Regions from separate parts of the Gracilibacillus xinjiangensis genome, predicted to be linked through region 3. Evidence: predicted binding sites of a transcription regulator. Region 3 holds the regulator's gene; each other region holds the start of a gene.

Region 1 (4,208 bases), on a different contig from region 3:
TCCACTTTACTTGGTCTGAGATAATTCCAGGTGCAGCTTTTGTCAGATGTTTAAATAACGGGTGGGTATCTTTACCACGTACACTTGTTTTTGCGAACATTGGGAAACTTACCCCATAATTTATTCGGCAAAATTCTTCAGCTTCTTCACTTGAACCAGGTTCCTGGTTCATAAACTGATTGCTTGGAAAACCTAGAATTTCTAAACCATCCTCTTTATATTTTTCGTATAATGCTTGAAGGCCGTCAAATTGCGGAGTGAACCCACATTTACTGGCAGTATTAACGACAATTATTGCTTTTCCTTTGTAAACACCTAATTTCTTTTCATCTCCGTTAACTGTTTCCACAGTTATATCAAATATAGACATGGAACTCCTCCTTTTATTGAAAATGGTAGCATAAATTGATATTAAATAGATGTATTTTGCTCTATTTCAAAAAAAGCATGTCATAAGAAAGAGCTAACTTTCTATGACATGCTTTTTGAATTATGCTTGTGCAGCACCGTCTTCTTCTGCAATACGGTCAAGACGTGCTTGGATTTCTTCTTCCGTTAATTCATGTTCATTTATATATAAGCTGCGAGGGTGAACACGACATTCATGTGAGCATCCACGCATATATTTATGTTCATTTTCTTCAGAACATAACATTTGTCTGTTACATTCTGGATTTGCACAATTTACATAACGTTCGCAAGGCTGCCCATCGAAATAGTCTTTTCCGACAACAACATGCTCTTTCTTGTTAACAGGAACAGAAATACGTTCATCAAAAACATATAATTGTCCGTCCCATAATTCGCCTTGTACTTCTGGATCTTGTCCATAAGTGACGATACCGCCATGGAGCTGCCCAACATCGTCAAATCCTTTTTCTTTCATCCATCCGCCGAATTTCTCACAACGAATTCCGCCAGTACAATACATTAATACTTTCTTGCCTTCTAGTTTTTCCCGATTATTTTCAATCCACTCAGGCAATTCGCGGAAATTATCGATATCTGGATTAATTGCACCACGGAAATGGCCTAGTTCATATTCGTAGTCATTTCTGGTATCTAAAATAACAGTGTTTTCATCTTGCATTGCTTCGTAAAATTCTTTAGGGGTTAAGAAGTCCGCATTTTTCTTGCGCGGATCTACATTTTCTTCTCCTAATCGAAGTGTCACAAGCTCTGGACGATGGCGGCAATGCATCTTTTTGAATGCATGTCCATCTGCTTCATCGATTTTGAACACCATATCATTAAATCTCGGATCATTATGCATTGTTTCCATATACTTGTTTGTTTGTTCGACTGTTCCCGAAACAGTGCCATTAATACCTTCTTCTGCTACAAGAATACGCCCTTTTAAGCCTAAGTCTCTGCAGAAGTTTAAGTGTTCTTGCGCATATGTTTCAGGGTCTTCGATTGTGACAAACTTATAATACAATAATACTTGGTACTTTTCTTTGGTTTCCATTTTTCTACCACCTATCAATTCATATTTGCAAGATATAAATGTTTTAGGTTGGTTTTATTCTTTTATAATCTTGCAAGAACATATTTTATCACGTTTCTTAGCAGTTCTCAATCTAATTTGCACTTCCGTTTGTTAGAAAATGCTAACATATTGTCATTTTATATAAATAACCGAAAGATTTCGAGGAAGTTGTCGGGGTGTCAGGAAATTGAAGTCTAAGAAGGGCATAAGTAGTTTAGGCAGTAAGAAATGAATGATTTTCATTCGCGCCATGGTAATGAGAGGAGGTTTCAATGCCATTAGCCATGCATAACAATCGCGCCATGGAATTGAGAGGAGGTATCAATGCCACTAGCCATGCATAACAATCGCGCCATGGTAATGAGAGGAGGTATCAATGCCACTAGCCATGCTTAACTTTTGAGCCATGGCATTGAGAGGAGGTATCAATGCCATTAGCCATGCATAACAATCGCGCCATGGCATTGAGAGGCCGTTTCAATGCCATTAGCCATGCATAACAATCGCGCCATGGAATTGAGAGGAGGTTTCAATGCCATTAGCCATGCTTAGCATTCGCGCCATGGTATTGAGAGGCGCTTTAAATGGTCAGTGAAAAGAGAAGACCTCTATTAAGTCAAAAAAATAAGAAGGTATGATTATGTTGGATAGAGGATAAATTTACATGTATACAAACTTATGTTCCGTGGTATAATTAGAACAAACGTTCTTATGAGGAGTGTATAACATGGATTATTCAATGTATCCCAGGCATAATGTACTTTGTATTGATATGCGATCTTTCTATGCAAGCGTCGAATGTGTAGATAGAGGAATGGATCCAATCAAAACAATGCTTGCAGTTGTTGGAGATCCGAATCGATCAGGCAGTATCGTATTAGCCGCATCACCAGCATTGAAGAAAACCTATCGTGTTAGTAATGTGAGTCGTTTTTTTGAATTGCCGGATGACCCTGGAATTATTATTGCTCCAGCAAGAATGGAAAGGTATTTAAATGTAAGTTTAGCGATCACTAAAATGATTACAACAATCGTGCCAAAAGAAGCGATTCATGTTTATTCGGTTGATGAATTATGGGTTACATTAGATGGTACAGAAAAATTATATGGCTCTGCGACCGATGCTGCTGAATTGATCCAGCAAAGAATATTGGACCAATTTGGCATCCCGTCAGCTATAGGAATAGGTGAAAATAAATTTTTGGCAAAAGTAGTCATGGATATTCATGCGAAAAAGGCAGCAAACGGAATAGCAGAATGTCGTTATGAAGATATAGAAAGATTGCTGTGGCCAGTTGAAATAGGGAAAATTTGGGGAATAGGGAGCCGATTGAGAAAGCATCTAAATCGAATGGGGATATTTTCGTTAGGTCAGCTTGCTAATCATCCATTAGAACAACTAAAGAAGCGGTTTGGTGTGATTGGTGAGCAGCTATATTGGCATGCGTGGGGAATTGACTTAAGTCCCGTAGAGGGTGATTTTACAAAATCAGAACAAAAAGGCTACGGACATGGGATAACATTGTTAAGAAACTACAAAGGGTCGGAAATTCCAACAGTATTATTAGAATTATGTGAAGAAGCTTGCAGACGAGCGCGAAAAGATCAAATGTATGGCCGGACGATACATTTATCGATCGGTTATTCTCAAGAAACAGGTGGGGGATTTAGTCGCTCAATGTCGATTGATGCACCGACGAATATAACAATGTCCATGCATCAGGTTTGTATGCAATTATTTCATACCTTTTATGATGGACAAAGTGAGATAAGGCGAGCATCTGTCGCTTTAACGAATTTAAGCAGAGATGTTGGCATCCAATTGTCATTATTTGAAGACCAACGAAAAAATAATATTGGTTATGTGATGGACGCAATTCGTGAGAAATATGGACCAACAGCAATCTTAAGAGCAAGCAGTTATACAGAACAAGGAATTACTTTAGAACGAAGTAAAAAGATAGGTGGACATTATGCATAGTGATAGAGGGAGTATTAAGTGGGCGTCCCTTATGTTACCGGAACATGTGAAAATATTAAGAGACATGTGGCAAGAAGACGAAGTAGAAGCAAAGAAAAATATCGATGAACAGCAATTGGAGGAAAATGCACAAATCCTCGTAGAGGCTTTTGTTTTAAATAAAAGGGTGAAAATCAAATACTACAATGAGAGTTACTATAAAACCGATCATTGTGCCATTGTTCGGATTGATCGTTATAATCAGTCAATCAGAGTGGAGAATATGGAATCAGAGCGTATCACCATACCATTGGAAAATATTTTGACAGTGGAAGGTTAGTGAGAGCACCTATCCTGATGATAGGTGCGCCCATATCACTCTTGCTCAAACCATTTAATAAGTGCTTGTGTACCACTATCTTCTTCACCGTTTTCCGCTAATTCTTCATACAACTTTAACGACAAGTCCAAACCAGGTGTGTTTAATCCCATGTTCTTAGCAGATTGAAGAGCAATTTTCATGTCTTTTATAAAATGTTTTACATAAAACCCTGGAGCATAGTCTTGCTTAATCATCCGTGGAGCTAAATTACTTAATGACCAGCTTCCCGCAGCACCGGAGGTAATACTTTTAAGTACACGCACAGGGTCTAATCCTGCTTTTTTTGCATAAGTTATTGCTTCTGAAACTCCGATCATATTGGAGGCAATGGTTATCTGATTGGCCATTTTTGTATGTTGCCCCGCACCGGCAGGACC
Region 2 (4,208 bases), on a different contig from region 3:
GTTTAATCACGCGTAATGCCATAGACATAAACAAAAAACGGGAAGCTAATTTCCATTCATGCTCTTCTAAGTATCGCATCGTTATCTCTCCTTTTTAGGAACGTGTGTTCTATTATATGCAGTTATGAACAAAAATGCAACAAACATTTTTTTATTAGTAAAAAAAGGCAAGAAGTATTAAAATAAATAGAAGAGATGAACAAAAACAGATTGCCTTCTATCATGGTGTTCGCTTTCTGAAAGTTTCGTCAGGCCTTGCGGGGGATGAAAAAGCTTCACTGAGAAAGTCTCACTTAATTAGAAAAAAAGGGGTTCTTAATAAGGATGTTCACATATAATATAAGGAATATTGGAGATATAGATATTGATCAAATAAAGAAATTAATTGAGGCAAACGATTATGATCAGCTTGTTAACTTCTTATTAAAAAGTTATGAAAGCTTAGGCCCGATTCCCGGCTTTCTTCTGCCGTTTCTGGAAGCTTTTTTACCTTTTTTGCCATTGGTTGTATTTGTGATGACAAATGCTGCAGCCTATGGATTGCTTAAAGGATTTTTGCTTTCATGGATCGGGGCAAGTTTAGGTTCAGTTGTTGTTTTCCTTGTTGTACGCCATTTTAAAAATGTCCGATTGTTTCGCTGGATACGTAAAAGCAAACAAGTAGTAAAAGTAATGGATTGGTTGGAACGTCATGGATTTGGTCCATTATTTTTATTACTTTGTTTCCCTTTTTCTCCATCTGCTGTTATCAACCTGGTAGCAGCATTATCTAAAGTTAATCTGTATCAATTTATTTTAGCTGTATTTTTAGGGAAGGCTGTCATGGTCTTCACCGTTTCGTACATTGGAGATAGTATCGTATCTTTTGCGAAGAATCCAGTAAAGTCAATTATTGTCGGGATAGGGATTGTTGTTTTTTGGTTAGCCGGTAAGTATATGGAAAAACGGTTGCAAAAAAGGGCCGAACAGAAAAAATGGAAATAAAGAGATTAAAAAGGGGAGAATGGGGGTAGATTAGTAATAAAATGCTGGAGGGAATACCATGAAAAAGAAAAAGACGTGGTCCATTATCCGCATCATACTATTTTCCCTTTTACTTGCTTTTTTCTTCCGCTCTTACCTGTTTGCCAGTTATGTAGTAAATGGCAAATCAATGGAGCCAACATTGTATGATGGGAACTTACTAATGGTAAATAAAATGATTTATGATTTAAAAAATATTGATCGTTTTGATGTTATTGTGTTTCATGCAAATGAGAAAGAAGACTATGTCAAACGAGTAATTGGTTTGCCTGGGGATCATATTGCTTATAAAGATGATACATTATATATAAATGGTGAACCAGTTGCAGAGGAATATCTGCAACCATATCGTGAAGTAGTTGATGGGAAATTAACCAATGATTTCACTTTGGAAGAGATTACAGAAGTGTCAGAGGTTCCGGAAGGTAAGTTATTTGTTTTAGGTGATAATCGCAGAAAAAGTTATGACAGCAGAGATATTGGATTTGTTGATCAAGGAACAGTAGTAGGAAAAGTGGACGTATTGTATTGGCCAATGTCAGCCATTGATTTTCAATTAATCCGCTAATAAAAGGTAAGCGCTTACTACAAGCGGTTGTGAGAATGTCAGGCTGATGCTTAGTTACCTCTCCTCTCCCGACGGTGTATACCAGAGGAAATCTGAATAAAATTCTAAAGTAAGTTATTCAAATACAGTCTGCTAATAGAAAAAAGCAGCACGTGTCTGAAGTTTCCAAAGTCTTTTAAAGGAGGCTAGACCGTGCCTGCGACAGCTTATGAAAGTATATGAGCAGATGCTGCCATGGGGAAGAGATTATTCCTGGACAACAAAAATCAACCTGTTCTTTTCTCATCTTTTCTCATCTTTGCCTATTTTTTTTGCTAAACAAAAGAACATTAGTTTGGTATAATGGAGAGAAAGGTTAGTAAAAACCAGTAAAAAGACCGAGAGAGTAGGTGTTTTTTTGTTACGCTATATTATTGGCAGTTCAACAGCAAATAAAAGTGAACAATGTGTAACGGAAATCAAAGCGAAACTTCAAAAAAATCCTCAAGGTTCCCCGATTATTTATTTAGTTCCAGATCAAATGACATTTCAACAGGAATATGCCTTGTTAAATGATTCGCAAATCAATGGTTCGATTCGGGCACAAGTGTACAGTTTCTCTCGTCTTGCATGGCGTGTAATGCAAAAAAATGGAGGGGCAACGAAAAAATTCATTACATCAACAGGTATACAAATGATGCTCCGAAAAATCATTGAACAGCGAACCTCTGAGTGGAAGGTATTTCAGAAAGCAATAGAAAAACAAGGGTTCCTTAAACAGTTAGAAGATATGATTACAGAATTTAAGCGGTATTGTATCACACCAGATATGCTCACAGAGCAGATCATGGAAATGGATCGTTTTCAGCACCAAACGATTACAGAGAAAGCACTGACAAATAAACTAGATGATTTATATTACATTTATGATCAATTAGTCCAAGCACTAGCTGGTGCTTATATGGATAATGAGGATAGACTGCAATTATTAATTGGAAAATTAATGGAAAGTGACTTTTTACATGACACGGAAGTGTACATTGATGGTTTTCATCATTTTACACCACAGGAATTAATGGTAATAGAAGTAATGTTGCAAAAGGCGAAACAAGTTAATATAACATTAACAATAGATCAAGTAAATGATACCGTAATTGACCCATTGGATTTATATCATGTGACAAAAGAAACGTATGTTCAAATGGAACAATTAGCACAAAAACATAATGTATCAATCGAAACGGAGATACTAAAAAATAAAGAAGAGACAGCTTTTGTCCATTTGGACAGGCATTTTGACGATCGGCCTGCTGTACCCTTCGGACAAAAAGCACCTGTTCAGTTAGCGGAAGCAGTGCACCCTCGGGCAGAAGTTGAGGGTGCTGCACAAGAAATTGTCAAATTAGTACGAGATCAGAATTACCGTTACAGAGACATTGCCATATTGATACGGGAGCCTGAAGTCTATCATGATTTGATTACAACGGTCTTTGAAGACTATCGCATTCCGGTCTTTGTTGATGAGAAAAGGACGATGCTCAATCATCCGCTCATAGAATGTGTCCGTTCATTGCTTGATGTAATTGAAGGAGATTGGCGTTATGATGCGATATTCCGTTTATTAAAGACAGGCTTTATTCCTGAAGGTGATAAACAATATCGTTTGGACCAGGAAGCAATTGATCAATTAGAAAACTATGTGCTTGAGTATGGAATCAGGGGGAGAAACAGGTGGTTAAATGATCAGCCCTGGCTTTTTCAACGATTCCGAGGATTTGACCAATCGGCTCAAACGGATCGTGAATTAACGATACAGAAAAAAATAAACATGTATCGTAACCAAGTAGCAGAAATTATTGGTCCACTTGACAATGACTTAAGGGAAGCGAGCACAATAAAAGATAAAGCAATTGTTTTGTTTAATTGGCTCGAGCAGATCAGGGTGCCGCAACAATTAGAGAAAATCCGTGATCAATATGATCAAGAAGGCCGAATTGAAAAAGGACGTGAACAAGACCAGGTATGGGATGCAATTATTCAACTGTTAGAAGAGATAACGGAAATAGCTGGGGAAGAAACGATTGATTTAAAAGCATTTCGTAACATTTTAGAATCTGGTTTTGACACATTGCAATTTTCCCATGTCCCGCCAAGTATTGATCATATTGTTGTCGGTTCGATTGACCGTTCGAGAATGCATGGAATTAAATGTGCATTTTTACTTGGTGTAAATGAAGGAACATGGCCGATGAAACAGGGCGGAGATGGCCTGATCTCAGAAGAAGAGCGCAATGTATTATTAACACAAGGTATCCAGTTAGCTGAAGGAAGTAAACGTCAACTGTTAGATGATGCCTTTTACGTATATAGTGCGTTTACTTTACCTACAGATTATTTATGGGTTAGCTATCCGCTGAGTAATGAAGAAGGCAAAATGAAGGCAGCTTCCCCGCTTGTTAAGCGAATCGAGGAGATTTTCCCCGAACGCTTAGAGAAAATTACTTTACAAGATCCGGAAGAAATGATGGATGCTAAACGATTTATAACAACCCCTGTGAAAACTAGAGGAGCACTGACAGCTCAATTAGCTCGAATATTACGAGGCTATCCGATTGATTCCATTTGGGATCATGTTTTA
Region 3 (4,208 bases):
TTCTGGGTGACCAGGTGTCTTAGAGCCCCATTGACGGAATTTTTTAAGCTCATCAATCGGAAGGTCATATCCAGCCAGATGTAATAAACTGTACAGTAACATTGAACCATGACCTGCAGATAATACAAATCGGTCACGATTAAACCATTTAGAGTTTTTAGGGTTTTGGTTCATATGCTCTGTCCATAGTGTGTAAGCCATCGGAGCAGCACCCATTGGTAAACCTGGATGACCGGAATTAGCATTTTCAATAGCGTCTATTGACAATGTACGAATTGTATTTATAGACATTTGTTCAATTTGAGTTGACATTTTTATTTCCCCTTTCAAAACAATATATGTACGCACATCTATAATCCTATAACGAAAACGAAGATTAGACAAGTATCTCCTTTAAAAAAAGCTAATTTTTTGTAATTATGTCTCGTTTTTTTATAAAAATCAAAGAAATAGTGTACACTATTTCTTTGATTTAAGTTGCTTTAATTTATCCGGAGTGACATCGTTCCCATTTGGATCAATGACAGTCATTCCTTTCATATGGTTTTTGAATGACTTTCTCACATTTTTTAAATATTCCTGACGTAATGCCTGTTGTTCTTTTTTTTCCTCTGGACTTAGTTCTTCTTTCTTAGCTTTATTTGCCAATTCATTAATTCTTGCAATTTTATCATTAGAAAGCATTATTTTACTCCTTTATCTCAAAATAATAGAAAAGAGTATACATATTATTTGTACACTCTCTTCATTGTAAATCACTCATTTTATTTTTATCAAGCAATTCGTGTTCTTGGTATCGACGATGAACTGTTGCCTTTGAGACATTGTAACCCATTCCTTGCAGTATAGAAGTAATTTCTGCAAAGGTCAGGTTGTTCCCCCTTAGTCGTACCACTTCCTCAATGGGAAATTCCTTCCGTTCTCTACCTTGCGCTAAATGTTGGTTGGAAAGGTTATTGGCAGGATTGTATCCATTATTTATCGCTTTCCTCATTCCCCGCTTAATTTTCGCATTATGTAATTTACGCTGATATTCTTCTACAATCGATACTATTTGCAATACCATTGAATCACCTTCAGAGAGTTCTAATTTCCCGCTGTGTGCAATAGTTAATATAGTAATATTCATCTTTGCTAGCTGATGGAGCAATGCAATTTTAGCATTCCCTCTTCCTAATCTAGTTTCATCTTGTATTAGTAAAATATTCGCTTTTTTTTGTTGAAAAAGTTCTAAAAGATCAAACACACCTTCTCTTTCAATCTCGTAGCCACTTTGCTTTTCCTTAATTATTTTCACAATATTATAACCTTTTTCTTTAGCAAACCGGCTAAGTTCTTCTGCCTGTCTATGTATTGAACTCTCCTGTGTCTCTTTATCCGTACTAACACGGCAATAAATGATTGCATTCAAAATTTTAACGACTCCTTGATCTCTTTGTTTATACATTCCAAATAAATGAACTATATAAAAAGATAATCCCCACAACAAAAGAAATCAAATAGAATAAATCAACTTTAGAAATTTTCTTTATCATTTTTATCCCTCCAGAGAACCTTTGTTCGTATTTCCATTATATACGAACAAAGGTTCTTGTCAAGTATTTTCGAACGAATGTTTGTGATTATTCCGAACGTATGTTATAATATTCCTAACAAATCATACGTTAAAGGAGTATTGATTATGACTAATCTATCAAAAAGACAGGAACAGATCCTTGCATATATTAAAGAACAAGTAGATTTAAAAGGATATCCGCCGTCTGTGCGTGAAATTGGGCAAGCAGTAGGTCTTGCTTCCAGTTCTACTGTGCATGGTCATTTAGCGAGATTGGAAAAAAAGGGGTACATAAGAAGAGACCCTACCAAACCCAGGGCAATTGAAGTATTATCACAGGAAAATGATAATGAAATTCCAAAAACGGAAGCTGCTTTTGCTCCTGTAATCGGTAAAGTTACAGCAGGTTTACCTATTACAGCAGTAGAGAACATTGAAGAATATATTCCGATTCCCAGCACTGATGTACATAGCGGCGATCAAATATTTGTTCTGATAATTGAAGGAAATAGTATGATTGAGGCAGGGATTCTTGATGGAGATAAGGTAATTGTTAAACAACAAAATACAGCAGTAAATGGGGATATTGTTGTAGCAATGACGGAAGATAGTGAAGCAACTGTCAAACGTTTCTTTAAAGAAAAGGACCATATCCGTTTGCAGCCCGAAAATGCGACAATGGAGCCGCTTCTTTATGATAATGTCAGTATTCTAGGGAAAGTAGTAGGTTTATATAGACATCTATAGAGTAATAGGGAAAATTCTACATAGGAATATGTAGAATTTTTTACTTAGCATCAGATTAAGCAGAACATCCATTATTGTATTCTGCCTGTCTTGAATTATTGAAATATATTCAGTTTCATGACTAACTGTCTTTGAGTCTCCTTTATAACGGTTAACTTTCCACCATAAGAATTTGGTATTAGGAACATATAAACCCTTTCACTTATAGAGAAAGGGTTTCAAAGCTCAGATATTTCGTTTCTTATTTTATATCTTATGACTGGTACTTATACCGACACAGCTTTTACAATTAACTTCTTGGCAAATTCCCGCAACAGTTCCTCTATCAAATTTCACCAACATCTGTCTCTATTGTATCTAAAATATTTGAATCCTCTGCATCCGGATCAAACGTATGACTTGTGCTTACTCCATTACTATTCATAGTAAAAAAACCAGTATTAAAGCTTCCAGATCCAGTAACTACCTTACTTGTAGAAGTAGGAGATGCATGTATCGCTTGTTTTACTATTAACCCTTCATTACTATTAATTGTGACAGGACCAAAGAAAAAACATGACATTTTTCGAGAACCTCCTTTTTTTATTAACCTTTTAAATATTTTCAGCTATATTTGCATCATTTATATCTGGATCAATTGAAGAAGATCTATTTATATTAGTATTTGTTTTAATCCAATACCCTGTGTTGAAACTGCCAGCACCGGCAACAGTTTTACTTATAAATGTTGGACAAGTATTTAAAGTATTACTGACTATAATACCCTCGTTGCTATTAATCGTTACTGGACCTAATATAATAGTCAAATTATACCCTCCCTTCATTGAAAACTTAGAATGGCAATATATAACTATTCCAGTTTTCATTATAAGTATAATTTATGACTAGAACACTACTGTTGAAATGGATAATGAACTAGTAATAAATAGAATAATTAATAATCCTATTTTGATGATTTATTGACTATCATTTTTTCTCCTTTAAATACAGTGAAAGTCAAGCTTATTGCTAAAACATCCTTAGGAATATGACATAAGCCGACGCATTTCATTCAACTTTTCATATAATGATACTATCTAAGTTGAGGAGGTGTTATATAATGGGCGCGAGTGGAGGTTACGGTTCTGGCTTTGCTTTAATTGTTGTCCTATTCATTCTGTTAATAATAGTTGGTAGTTCCTACGTTGGTGGTTACAGCTATTAAAGCAAAATTGAAAGTATTTGGTGGCAAGAAATTCACATGTATCTTTATGTAGTAAAACGATCAAAATTAAAAATATCAGGCACTTCTGATGTCAAATACTGGCCTTTTTAACGAATGTCATATCAAATTGTTCTGGTTGGTACCCCTATACAAGTAAACTCTGCCACAATAGTGTCAGGGTTATGCATAAATACTATGGCTCTCCTTCTCATGAATTACTAGAATACTGAACTATCAGCAGTAAAATATTCCACTGATTTTTCGAAAAGACTTTTACGTTTTTAAAAACTGTTAAAGTCTCGAGAGCTTTTGCACGAGTATAGTGTGTACCAACTTATTCTGCAGGTATCAGTTTAGCTTTCGCCACGTTAAAAAGGTCAATTGCAGTTGATAATATAGTGCCTTCATTAATAATGTATTCTAACAGGGAAAGACCAGTTAGAATGATAATCATTTCATCATTCACTAAATAGTTCACTCCGTCTACTTCAAAACCTTCCCCATCATAATAGCTTAAAAACTCCTCTAACGTTTGTAATCGATGTTGACTGATGTCAACTGAACTTGATTGACTATTGGGTCAGACTCCGCAAAAATCGTAATGGCTTCCTTTATATATTTGGGGTGCAGGCCATTGTAGGTTTCGTATACCGGGTATAGATTTTTTACTTCTTCTGGTATGTTATTTGCGTCTAGATACTC
Region 4 (4,208 bases), 420 kb from region 3:
GGATTATATGATAAACCATATACTTTTCCATCTATATAGTATTGGAATCCTCTTTGATAAAAACGATCACCTGTAAGTTTTCGGATCGATTGTTCATTCAATGGAATTTGCTGCATGTATATCCCTTCCTTGTCCGATCGAAGATTTTCGTTTACTCATACTAAAAAACTTTATAGTTCATTTTTTTCAAACCATCATTATATTATAACAGAAAGATGCTGTGATTCCATCTAGATTGACAATTTGTAAAGAAACTGCTATTTTTAGCAAAGTCTAAATAGTGTACAATAGAAAGAGCGACTGCTATGGAAAGTAGGGAATGGAATGGGTTTACAAGAAGAAGTGCAAAAAAGAAAAACGTTCGCGATCATCTCCCACCCGGATGCGGGGAAAACAACGATGACGGAAAAACTGTTATTACAAGGGAATTTGATTCGTTCAGCTGGAACAGTAAAAGGGAAGAAATCTGGGAAGTTCGCTACATCTGATTGGATGGAAATTGAGAAACAACGTGGGATCTCTGTTACATCAAGTGTAATGAATTTTGAATATGAAGGCTTCAAGGTCAATATTCTCGATACACCAGGGCACGAGGATTTCAGTGAAGATACGTATCGTACATTAACTGCTGTCGACAGTGTTGTAATGATTATTGATGCAACGAAAGGGATTGAGGCACAGACAATCAAATTATTCAAAGTTTGTAAAATGCGCGGAATTCCGATTTTTACTTTTATAAATAAATTAGACCGTGAAAGCCGAGATCCATTAGACTTAATGGATCAAATAGAGGAAGTTTTAAATATCGAAACATATCCAATGAATTGGCCTGTCGGCATGGGAAAACGCTTTTTAGGCATATTAGACAGATACCATAATCAATTTATTCAGTTTAATGGAAATGAAGAAGAAACATATATTGATTTAAAAGACATGGACTTGCCTGAAAATAAAGCAATTGCTGAGAATCCAACATATCAGGAAACAGTGGAAGAGTTAGAATTATTAAATGAAGCGGGAGATCAATTCTCCTTAGAAAGAGTACTTGCAGGGGAACAGACACCTGTTTTCTTCGGTAGTGCACTTGCACCATTCGGTATTGAAGTATTTTTTAATACATTTGTGAAAATGGCACCAGCACCTGGTCCCAGAAGGACAAAGGATGAAGTGATCCATCCTGATTACCCGGATTTCTCTGGCTTTATTTTTAAAATTCAGGCAAACATGAATCCGCAGCACCGTGACCGTGTGGCGTTTTTAAGAGTGTGTTCAGGTCGTTTCGAACGAGGAATGAATGTCCAGTTAGCCAGAACAGGAAAAACAATCCGGTTAGGACAGACACAGCAATTTGTTGCCTCATCACGTGATACGGTTGAAGAAGCATATCCGGGCGATATTATTGGAATTTATGATCCAGGCTCTTATCGAATTGGTGACACGTTACTTGATGGAAAGAACGTTTTTGAATATGATGAATTGCCATCATTCCCACCAGAATTATTTCAACGAGTATCAGCAAAGAATGTAATGAAAGCCAAACAATTCCGGAAAGGGATTGAACAGCTTGTCCAGGAAGGTGCTATACAATTATTCCGCGGTTATCCAACTGATTCTTATATTATTGGGGCAGTCGGACAGTTGCAGTATGAAGTTTTTCAGCACCGGATGAAGAATGAGTATAATGTGGAAGTAATGTTAGAGTCAATCGGTGATCGTATTCCTCGCTGGTTGAAAAAGGAGCAAGTAGATACCAAATTATTTGATGAAAGAAATCTATTAGTGAAAGATCGTGATGATGAATTCCTTGTTTTATTTAAAAATGATTTCGCATTAAGATGGTTTGTTGATAAACATGCAGATATTGAGTTAATTGATTTATTTGAAGTAAATCAGTATGACCAGTCAACATGATGAAAAAGCACAGCAATTAGCTGTGCTTTTTTGATAAGTGATTTTTTTAAAAAGCTGTAAGTAGAAAGATAAGGGGAGAAAGCCTTATTATTAGCATGCATTATCCACTTATATAACCTCGAAAATTCATATCTCTTTTATCACCCACCAGCGTTTGGTTATAATGATATTGTATGATACTAAATTAAACGAATATTTGTTCGCTTTTTATAGCGACTTCATGTATAATAGTTACATTGAGAAACGGAGGTAAAAAGATGGAACAGAATACTTTTTCGTTGGAGGCACCATATCAGCCGCAAGGTGACCAACCAAAAGCAATTAAAGAATTAGTGGAGGGGGTAAATAATAACCAGCGTTGCCAAACATTACTGGGTGCAACAGGTACTGGAAAAACATTTACGATATCCAATGTTGTTAAAGAAATTAATCGTCCTACATTAGTTATTGCCCATAACAAAACATTAGCAGGTCAATTGTATAGTGAATTTAAGGAATTCTTCCCAAACAATGCGGTCGAATATTTTGTCAGTTATTATGATTATTACCAGCCAGAAGCATATGTTCCATCAACAGATACCTTTATCGAAAAAGATGCGAGTATTAATGATGAGATAGATAAATTAAGGCACTCAGCTACTTCGGCATTATTTGAACGAAATGATGTTTTGATTGTTGCGAGTGTTTCTTGTATATATGGTTTAGGTTCACCGGAAGAGTACAGAAGCCAAGTGCTTTCATTGCGTGTTGGAATGGAAAAAGAACGAGATGATCTTTTGCGCGAATTGGTGAACATTCAATATGCCAGAAACGACATAGATTTTCAACGGGGTACCTTTCGCGTTCGTGGCGATTCTGTTGAAATCATTCCAGCATCAAAGGAAGAACATTGTGTTCGTGTCGAATTCTTTGGCGATGAAATTGATCGAATTCGTGAAGTTGACGCATTAACAGGTGAGATACTTGGGGATAGAGAACACATTGCTATCTTTCCTGCTTCCCACTTCGTGACAGGTGAGGAAAAATTAAAAATCGCAATGGAAAACATAAAGACAGAATTAAAAGAACAGTTAGCAAAGTTCCGGGAAGAAGATAAACTGCTGGAAGCACAAAGAATAGAACAACGGACAAATTACGATTTGGAAATGATGGCTGAAATGGGCTTTTGTTCAGGAATTGAGAATTATTCCAGACACCTATCATTAAGGGAAGCGGGGTCCACTCCATATACCTTATTAGATTACTTTCCCGAGGACTCTTTAATCGTAATTGATGAGTCACATGTTACATTACCCCAAATTCGTGGTATGTATAATGGAGACCAGGCACGGAAACAAGTTCTAGTGGATCATGGTTTCCGCTTGCCTTCAGCAATGGATAACCGGCCATTAACTTTCGATGAATTCGATAAAAAGGCAAACCAATTAATATTTGTTTCAGCAACACCAGGCCCTTATGAACTCGAACATACACCGAAAATGACAGAGCAAATTATTCGTCCAACAGGTTTATTAGACCCTGAAGTCGAAGTCAGACCAATTGAAGGCCAAATAGATGATTTGATTGGTGAGATTAATGAACGTGTTACTAAAAATGAACGTGTACTTGTTACAACATTAACGAAAAAAATGTCGGAGGACCTTACAGATTATTTAAAAGAGATTGGAATAAAAGTTGCCTACCTTCATTCTGAAATAAAAACACTGGAGCGAATTGAAATTATTCGGGATTTAAGGATAGGGAAGTATGATGTTCTTGTTGGTATCAATTTATTAAGGGAAGGTTTAGACATTCCGGAAGTTTCTCTGGTTACTATATTAGATGCTGATAAAGAAGGCTTCTTACGCTCTGAGCGTTCCTTAATCCAAACAATGGGACGTGCAGCCCGAAATGAAAATGGGAAAGTAATTATGTATGCCGACAGGGTAACTGATTCGATGCGTAAGGCTATTGATGAAACGTATCGCCGTCGAGAGAAACAAGAAGCGTATAACAAGGAACATGGCATTACACCTAAGACGATTAAAAAAGAAGTCAGAGATGTTATCAGAGCAACAATGGCTGCAGAAACAGAAGCAACGTATGGAGAAGAGACTCCAAAATTAAAAGACATGTCAAAGAAAGAGAAAGACAAGCTAATCGAAAAAATGGAGCAGGAAATGAAGCAGGCAGCAAAGGAATTAAATTTCGAGCGTGCTGCAGAGCTTCGTGATTTAGTTTTAGAACTGAAAGTAGAAGGGTGATCAGTAATGGCAAAGAAAACCATTTCGATTAAAGGAGCACGTGCACATAATTTA

The links. Region 3 encodes LexA, which represses DNA repair genes until DNA is damaged. Its sites were predicted from a motif close to CGAACATATGTTCG; they were not measured.
Region 1: a site for LexA is predicted at 2,161-2,174, ahead of ACFOY7_RS03160 (Y-family DNA polymerase). Genes of this name have one in related genera too.
Region 2: a site for LexA is predicted at 1,915-1,928, ahead of addB (helicase-exonuclease AddAB subunit AddB). Genes of this name have one in related genera too.
Region 4: a site for LexA is predicted at 2,101-2,114, ahead of uvrB (excinuclease ABC subunit UvrB). Genes of this name have one in related genera too.

The regions. Positions count from the first base shown of each region.
Region 1 is NZ_JBHSDT010000003.1:34,278-38,485, reverse strand. Features, by position in the region: gene ACFOY7_RS03170 (glutathione peroxidase) at 1-370, opposite strand, end outside; gene trhO (oxygen-dependent tRNA uridine(34) hydroxylase TrhO) at 491-1,468, opposite strand; gene ACFOY7_RS03160 (Y-family DNA polymerase) at 2,217-3,470, shown strand; gene ACFOY7_RS03155 (YolD-like family protein) at 3,463-3,789, shown strand; gene ACFOY7_RS03150 (NAD(P)-dependent oxidoreductase) at 3,825-4,208, opposite strand, start outside.
Region 2 is NZ_JBHSDT010000004.1:1,023,800-1,028,007, forward strand. Features, by position in the region: gene ACFOY7_RS08950 (YhjD family protein) at 1-79, opposite strand, end outside; gene ACFOY7_RS08955 (TVP38/TMEM64 family protein) at 325-984, shown strand; gene lepB (signal peptidase I) at 1,043-1,591, shown strand; gene addB (helicase-exonuclease AddAB subunit AddB) at 1,989-4,208, shown strand, end outside.
Region 3 is NZ_JBHSDT010000008.1:856,016-860,223, forward strand. Features, by position in the region: gene tkt (transketolase) at 1-312, opposite strand, end outside; gene ACFOY7_RS15590 (DUF896 domain-containing protein) at 460-684, opposite strand; gene ACFOY7_RS15595 (YneB family resolvase-like protein) at 746-1,411, opposite strand; gene lexA (transcriptional repressor LexA) at 1,682-2,302, shown strand; gene ACFOY7_RS15605 (spore germination protein) at 2,628-2,864, opposite strand; gene ACFOY7_RS15610 (spore germination protein) at 2,896-3,108, opposite strand; gene ACFOY7_RS15615 (YjcZ family sporulation protein) at 3,402-3,506, shown strand; gene ACFOY7_RS15620 (hypothetical protein) at 3,841-3,984, opposite strand; gene ACFOY7_RS15625 (hypothetical protein) at 4,032-4,208, opposite strand, start outside.
Region 4 is NZ_JBHSDT010000008.1:1,274,786-1,278,993, reverse strand. Features, by position in the region: gene ACFOY7_RS17810 (SNF2 helicase associated domain-containing protein) at 1-116, opposite strand, end outside; gene ACFOY7_RS17805 (peptide chain release factor 3) at 325-1,911, shown strand; gene uvrB (excinuclease ABC subunit UvrB) at 2,169-4,154, shown strand; gene uvrA (excinuclease ABC subunit UvrA) at 4,161-4,208, shown strand, end outside.